Regions from separate parts of the Tenacibaculum retecalamus genome, predicted to be linked through region 2. Evidence: riboswitches for the same ligand, from Rfam matches in the RefSeq annotation. Region 2 holds a riboswitch; the other holds the start of a gene.
What was found. A riboswitch is a leader RNA that binds a small molecule or an ion and turns the genes downstream of it on or off. The one in region 2 is predicted to bind cobalamin.
Positions count from the first base shown of each region.

Region 1: it holds a riboswitch for cobalamin, as region 2 does, so the genes downstream of both, metE (5-methyltetrahydropteroyltriglutamate--homocysteine S-methyltransferase) here and PG912_RS07400 (TonB-dependent receptor plug domain-containing protein) in region 2, are expected to answer to the same signal.

Region 1 is NZ_CP115916.1:843,280-846,793, reverse strand. Features, by position in the region: gene PG912_RS04205 (hypothetical protein) at 1-469, shown strand, start outside; cobalamin riboswitch at 728-919, shown strand; partial or broken gene metE (5-methyltetrahydropteroyltriglutamate--homocysteine S-methyltransferase) at 1,108-3,424, shown strand; gene PG912_RS04195 (acyl-CoA thioesterase) at 3,488-3,514, shown strand, end outside.
Region 2 is NZ_CP115916.1:1,547,474-1,550,987, reverse strand. Features, by position in the region: gene PG912_RS07410 (cyanophycinase) at 1-446, opposite strand, end outside; gene PG912_RS07405 (ABC transporter substrate-binding protein) at 511-1,629, opposite strand; cobalamin riboswitch at 1,688-1,886, shown strand; gene PG912_RS07400 (TonB-dependent receptor plug domain-containing protein) at 1,977-3,514, shown strand, end outside.

The DNA.
Region 1 (3,514 bases), 700 kb from region 2:
TGGTATGCAATATGATTATACAACGAGTCAAACAGTTCAAGAAAACCAAGCAACCAATATAGTTTTTGAAAACGGTAATGACACTTTTACTTTTTCCGTTTCTTCGGATGGAAACAATCCAACTTTTACAGAACTAGCTATAAACGGACATTCAAATGCTTCTATAATTGCTATAAAAGAAACATCAAATGCCGTCGTAAAGCTATTTGAAGGCTCATATAATGGAGAGCAAACAGGTATATTTAATGCTATCATTTATCAAGATGAGTTTAAAGCTTTAGTTCATAGTTTAGATGCAAATATAAATTTCACAGCAGAAGGGGAAGTAAACAATACTATAATAACTACTGGAACCACCTCAACTGGAACTAATTTTTCTGGAAATATTAATGGGAATAAAATAAACGGAATTTGGAATAATAGCCAATCAAATACAGAAGGTAATTGGTCAGGAACAAGAACTTACTAATGAGATCTAAAAAAGTTATTAGCCTACATTAAAATACAGTTCTTACTAAAAACATTAGTTCATTTGTTATAGCTAACTCCAATGATACTAATACTTGGTTTTATTAGTTTACTAAGCCAAAGCTTAATTGCTTTGGCTTTTTTATGCTATTTACAAAAAAATACTACTTAATAAAAAAACTAACTTATACTTATCCTAAATAAAAAAAGCTATTCTTTTAAAATTATAGTTACATTTGACCCCAATAAGTTCTTTACATACTTCATCAACCGGAAAGGTTTTACTTAGCTGTAGATTAATAGGGAATCGTGTGCAAATCACGAACTGTCGCGCAACTGTAAGTAACACACCAAAGGTTTTATTACTAAAAATCCACTGTTTTTTAATTAAAATGGGAAGGAAAATAAAACTGTTACAAGTCAGGAGACCTGCCTATTCCGAATTGACAATGCTTTCGCGATTTGAAGCTTTTAGTCAGACAGATGCATATTTTACAAGTCAACCAACTTGAAAGGGACAGCTACGCTTTGTTAGCTCCTAAAATGCATTTTCTTTCTTAATTTTTCTCTCAAAAAAGCATTGCGAAGTGCTTAAAAGAGCTTTTAACTAATTTATTAATCATTTAAAGTTAAAAGAAAATGCAAACGCACAATCTTGGCTATCCGCGAATTGGTAGCAACAGAAAACTCAAAAAAGCCTGCGAGCAATATTGGTCAGGCAAAATTTTGGCAGATGAATTGCTAAACGTAGGAAGAAATCTTACCATTAAAAACTGGAAAACTCAACAAAAAGCAGGAATCGATTTAATTCCCTGCAATGATTTTTCTTATTATGATTAAGTTTTAGACATGTCGTTAACTGTTGGTGCTATTCCAAAGCGATACAACGAAATAGCTTTAAAAAAATCGACTAACGAACTCGATTTATACTTTGCCATGGCCAGAGGATATCAAAAAGATGGTATTGATATTACTGCTATGGAAATGACCAAATGGTTTGACACTAACTACCATTACATAGTTCCTGAATTTTATAAAAATCAAGAATTTAAACTTTTTTCAAACAAAATTATCAACGAATTTGTAGGGGCAAAACAAATTGGTATAAATCCTAAACCTGTAATTATTGGACTGGTTTCTTATTTACTTTTAGGAAAAGAAAAAGAAGAAAATTTTGACAAACTTGATTTAGTTGAAAATCTTTTACCTGTATACATTAATATTTTAAAAGAATTAACCGCACAAGGTGCCGAATGGATTCAGTTTGATGAGCCTTTTTTAGCTTTAGATATTGATAAAAAAACTAAAGAAGCGTATCAACATGTTTACGCAACTTTAAAAAAAGAGTTTCCTAAATTAAAAATACTAGTAGCTACTTATTTTGATGGTTTAAAGGACAATGTATCCCTAGCAACCTCATTACCCGTATGTGCTTTACATATTGATTTAGTTCGTAACCCTGAGCAATTAAGCGATGTTTTAAATACATTCCCTAAACAGTTAAGCTTATCTTTAGGTGTTGTTGACGGTAGAAATATCTGGAAAAATGATTTCGAAAAATCGTTATCTTTCATTAAAAAAGCAATTGATAAAATTGGAGAAAATCGTGTATTAATTGCTCCATCTTGCTCACTTTTACATACTCCATGTGATTTAGATTTAGAAACTGATGAAAAAACTTTATCACCTGAAATTAAACAATGGATGGCTTTTGCTAAGCAAAAAATAAATGAAGTTGTAGTTTTAAAAACATTAAGCGTTAAAAATGTAAGTAAGGAAGCTAAAATTAAATTAGCTGCTAATAAAGAAGCTATAAAAAACCGCACTACCTCTAAACTTATTCATAACACAAAAGTAAAAGATAGAGTAAATGCAATAACATTAAAAGACGCTACAAGAAATAATCCTTTTTCTGTTCGTAAAATATCACAGAAAAAAGCACTAAACTTACCGCTATTTCCAACCACAACTATTGGTTCTTTTCCGCAAACAAAAGAAGTTAGGAGTTGGAGAGCTCGATTTAAAAAAAGGAGAACTTTCTAATTCAGAATACAATACTTTACTAAAAGAAGAAACCGAAAAATCTATTCGCTGGCAAGAAGAAATTGATATTGACGTACTAGTTCATGGAGAATTTGAACGTAATGATATGGTAGAGTATTTTGGTGAACAATTGGCTGGTTTTGCTTTTACCAAAAAAGGTTGGGTACAAAGTTATGGTAGTAGATGCGTGAAACCTCCAATTATTTACGGAGACGTGCATAGACCTAACCCAATGACTGTTTATTGGACTAACTTTGCCCAATCTTTAACAAAAAAATTGGTAAAAGGAATGTTAACAGGATCTGTTACCATTTTACAATGGTCTTTTGTTCGTAACGATCAACCTCGCAACGTAACCTGTAACCAAATAGCTTTAGCAATTAGAGATGAAGTTGTTGATTTAGAAAAAGCAGGTATCAATATTATTCAAATTGATGAACCTGCCATTAGAGAAGGCTTGCCTTTGCGAAAAAAAGAATGGCAAAACTATTTACAATGGGCTGTAAATGCTTTTAAAATATCAGCTAGTGGCATAAAGGATGAAACTCAAATTCACACCCACATGTGCTATTCTGAATTTAATGATGTTATTAAAAATATTTCAGACATGGATGCTGACGTAATAACTATTGAATGCTCCCGTTCGCAAATGGAATTATTAGATGCTTTTGCTGATTTTAAGTATCCAAATGAAATTGATCCAGGTGTTTATGACATTCACTCTCCAAGAGTTCCATCAAAAAAAGAAATGGTACTACTTTTAGAAAAAGCAAAAAAAGTTATTCCTGGAGATCAATTATGGGTAAATCCAGATTGTGGTTTAAAAACACGTCATTGGGATGAAACTAAAAAAGCTTTAATTGAAATGGTTGCTGCTGCAAAAGAAGCGCAATTAAATTATCAAAGTAAATAACCCCTACCCAAGGTGCAAACCCATCCCCAAAACTAATGCACCTTGGGTTATTTATATATTAAAATGACTTTTAACGAAAAAATTAAAAAA
Region 2 (3,514 bases):
TTTGTATTTAAATATGCATCTGCAGTTCGCCATTGTCTTCCGCCAGTTAACCAAACTGCTGTGGCATTTTTTAAAGGTTGTATAAATTCATCACTATTTGCGACTAAAGTATCTCTTGTGTGCATAAATTGAATGTCCTCAAATCCACGACTAGTAAATTGCCTTTTTAAAATTTTAAATTCTGGATCGTAGTTTATCGAGTTTTCATCAAAAGCGGTTGGAATTATGACAAGTTTTGCCGATTTTCCGCCAGCAAAATCATAAAATACTTGCCACATTTCATCAGTCATTCCACCACCACCAATTAATAATGCACCATTTTTTGGACCAATAGATTCGGTTTTAGTCGATTTATTAACTGTGTCTTGACAAGAAAAAAGTAAAATCAGAAATGAAAATATTGATAAAAATACGTGAAATTTTAATTGGTTTTTACTAATTTTCATGCGATACAGAATATTTTTTATAATAACTTTAGTTTTATAGATTAAATAAAGTATTAAACTAAACTTATTTCATTTTTTCGAAAAAGGTTAATTTATAGTTAGGTAACAATTCAGGATGTGTAATTTTTATAACATCTTTTAAAACTAAGTCAGGTCGAGTAGGCGCTAATTCAAAATATAAAACACCACCAGTTTTTCCTTTTTTCAAAGCAGGTGAATATATGTTATCATTTTTAAAAGCTTTAAATTCAGCATAATGTTTATTACTATTTAACATTTGTTCTTTAGAAGTAAAATAACCAGGAGCAATCCAAAAATCAGCTTCTTTTCCTTTGTCTAAAATACTTTCAAAACTTAGCGATAAACTCCCTTTTTCTTTGGTGTGTTTCCATAAATAATTAAGATTAGCATCTTTTAAATATTGTGCTACAAAACTTTCGCCTGCTGGTAAGTTCCAAATATCTTTACTCATAATTGCACCAGAGAGTATTGTAGGTTGTTTTGTTGCCTTTTTTGCAATTTCTATAGCCTCTAAATAATTGTTTTTTATGGCATTAAAAAGGCTGTCTGCTTTTTTACTTTTGTTATATAAAGCACCAAAAACCTTTACCCATTCAGCTCTACCAAGCGGTGTTTCTTCTAACCAATCTCCATTAATAATTACTGGGATTCCAGCGTTTTTAACTGTGTTTAGTGTTTTGTTTGTTTTACCCATCGAAAAACCGACAACTAAATCAGGTTTAATATCTAATAAAATTTCGGTATTTAAAGATTGTTCTTTACCAAGTTCACGTACAAAACCGCTATCAATTAAAGCTCTTGTTTTTTCTGAAGAAACATATTTAGTGTGCGGAAAACCAATTAAAGTTTTTTCTTTACCTAATAATTCTAAAACAGGAATATGAGTGGTTGAAGTAACTACTATTTTATTAATGGGAGTTTTTATATCTGTATTTTCAGCACCTAAACTATAAGTAAATGTTTCTTTAGCGTTTGGATAAGGTGTTTTTATAATAAGTGTCGTTGAGTTTTCTTTCTCAATTAAGTTAAAACCTAAAGCATGAGTTATACTACTTTTAGTTTTGTTTTTACTAGGGTTTTCTACTTTGTTTTTTGGTTTGCAGGAAGTTATCAATATGCAAAGTATAAAGAATACATATTTTTTTAAAAAAGTAACACTCATCATTTTTATATTTTTGCAACAAGGATACAAAACTATTTTGTAATACCAATTTTTAAACTACATTTGCCGCGAATTTGGTTTTCTTAAAGAAATCTTCTTAAAGAAATTAAAAGGGAATTTGGTTAAAATCCAAAACTGTTCCCGCAACTGTAAGCTATAAAGCTTGTAACTATCACTTTTACCACTGTTTTTTATTAAAATGGGAAGGTAAGTTACAAGACGTAAGTCAGGAGACCTGCCAAAATCAAAAAAAGTAAAACTTTCGGGATAAAGGTTACTGTACTTATTACTATTTTGTATCGTACACGAAATTTACCTGATTAATTGTAAAAATTAAATCATTAAAAATGAACAAACAATTATTAATTGTTGGTGCTATTGCAACATTATTTGCAAGCACAAAAATTATTGCTCAAGAGCAGGAGAAAATCGAAGAATTAGATGAAGTTATTGTAACTGCAACTAAAACAAAGATGAGTAAAAAAAATGTTGGTAAAATAGTTTACAAACTAACAACAAAAGAGATTGAAGAAAGACAAGGAAAATCGTTAACACAATTGTTAAATGAAATTCCTGGTATTGAAATTAATGGATCTCAAAGTAATAGAGGACAAAATTTAGGTGTTTATATTAGAGGCGGTAGAAATAAACAAACTGCGGTTTTAATAGACGGTATTAATGTTAATGATCCATCATCTATTGCTGGAGACTTTGATTTAAGACAATTAGATTTAAACCAAATAGAATCTATTGAAGTATTAAAAGGAGCATCTTCAGTTTTATATGGTTCTGGTGCAGCAGCAGGAGTAATTAATATTATTTTAAAGAAAGAGTCTAAAAAAGAGTTCGAAGGGACATTTACAACATCATTAGGTAGTAATAGATCAGCAGAACACACAACATTTGCAGGAGATGAATTACAAGCTAACTTTAATTTTAAAGGTAAAGTAGATAAGGTAACTTATTTATTAGGTTTAAATTCAAATAGCTCATCTGGTTTATCTGCAATTGAAAGCTTAAACAGTAAAGCAAATAAGGAAGATAAATTTTACCGTCAAAATGCTTTATTAAAAATTGGCTATAAAATTAATAATAAAGTTAAAGTAGGTATTCAAGGAAGTTTTAATGAATTTAATAACGAATTTGATTCTTCTTATCCACCTGAAGATGCTGATTATGTTTCTGGAGGTAAACAGAATAGAGCTGTTTTTAGTACCGATTTTAAATATGCAAAAGGAGAGTTAAAAGCAAGAGCTTTTTATACTGAAATAGATAGAGAGTCTAACTCGTCTTCGAAAAGTGTTTATCAAGGAGAAGTAAAAGGATTTGATGTGTTTAATAGTTATAGACTTTCTAATCAGTTTTCTTTTTTAACAGGAATTACGGCACAGTATCAAGATATGTTACAAGAAACATCTTATAGTAATATAGCTAAAGGTACAGCAAAGCAACATTTTTATGACCCTTACGTATCATTAAACTATAATTCTGATTTTGGATTTAATGTAAATGGTGGTGTTCGTATGAATATTCATAATGAATATGGAAATCATTTTGTTTATAATATTAACCCATCTTATAATTTTGAAATTTTAGAGGATAAAAATTTAAAATTATTTGCTTCTTACGGTACCGCATTTATAACACCAACTTTAACTGAGATTTTTAATAGAGCGGATAATATAGACGAATTAACACCAGAAAAAGATTTTACTATTGAAGGTGGTTTTGAATTTGATGTTTTAGATAATTTAACTTTAAACGCTACTTATTTTTATAGAGAGGAAACAGACAAAGTTGCATATAGTGCAGGAAGGTATTTAAATAATATTGGAACATTTAATTTAAAAGGTATTGAAGCAGGAGTTATTTATAAACCTTTAAA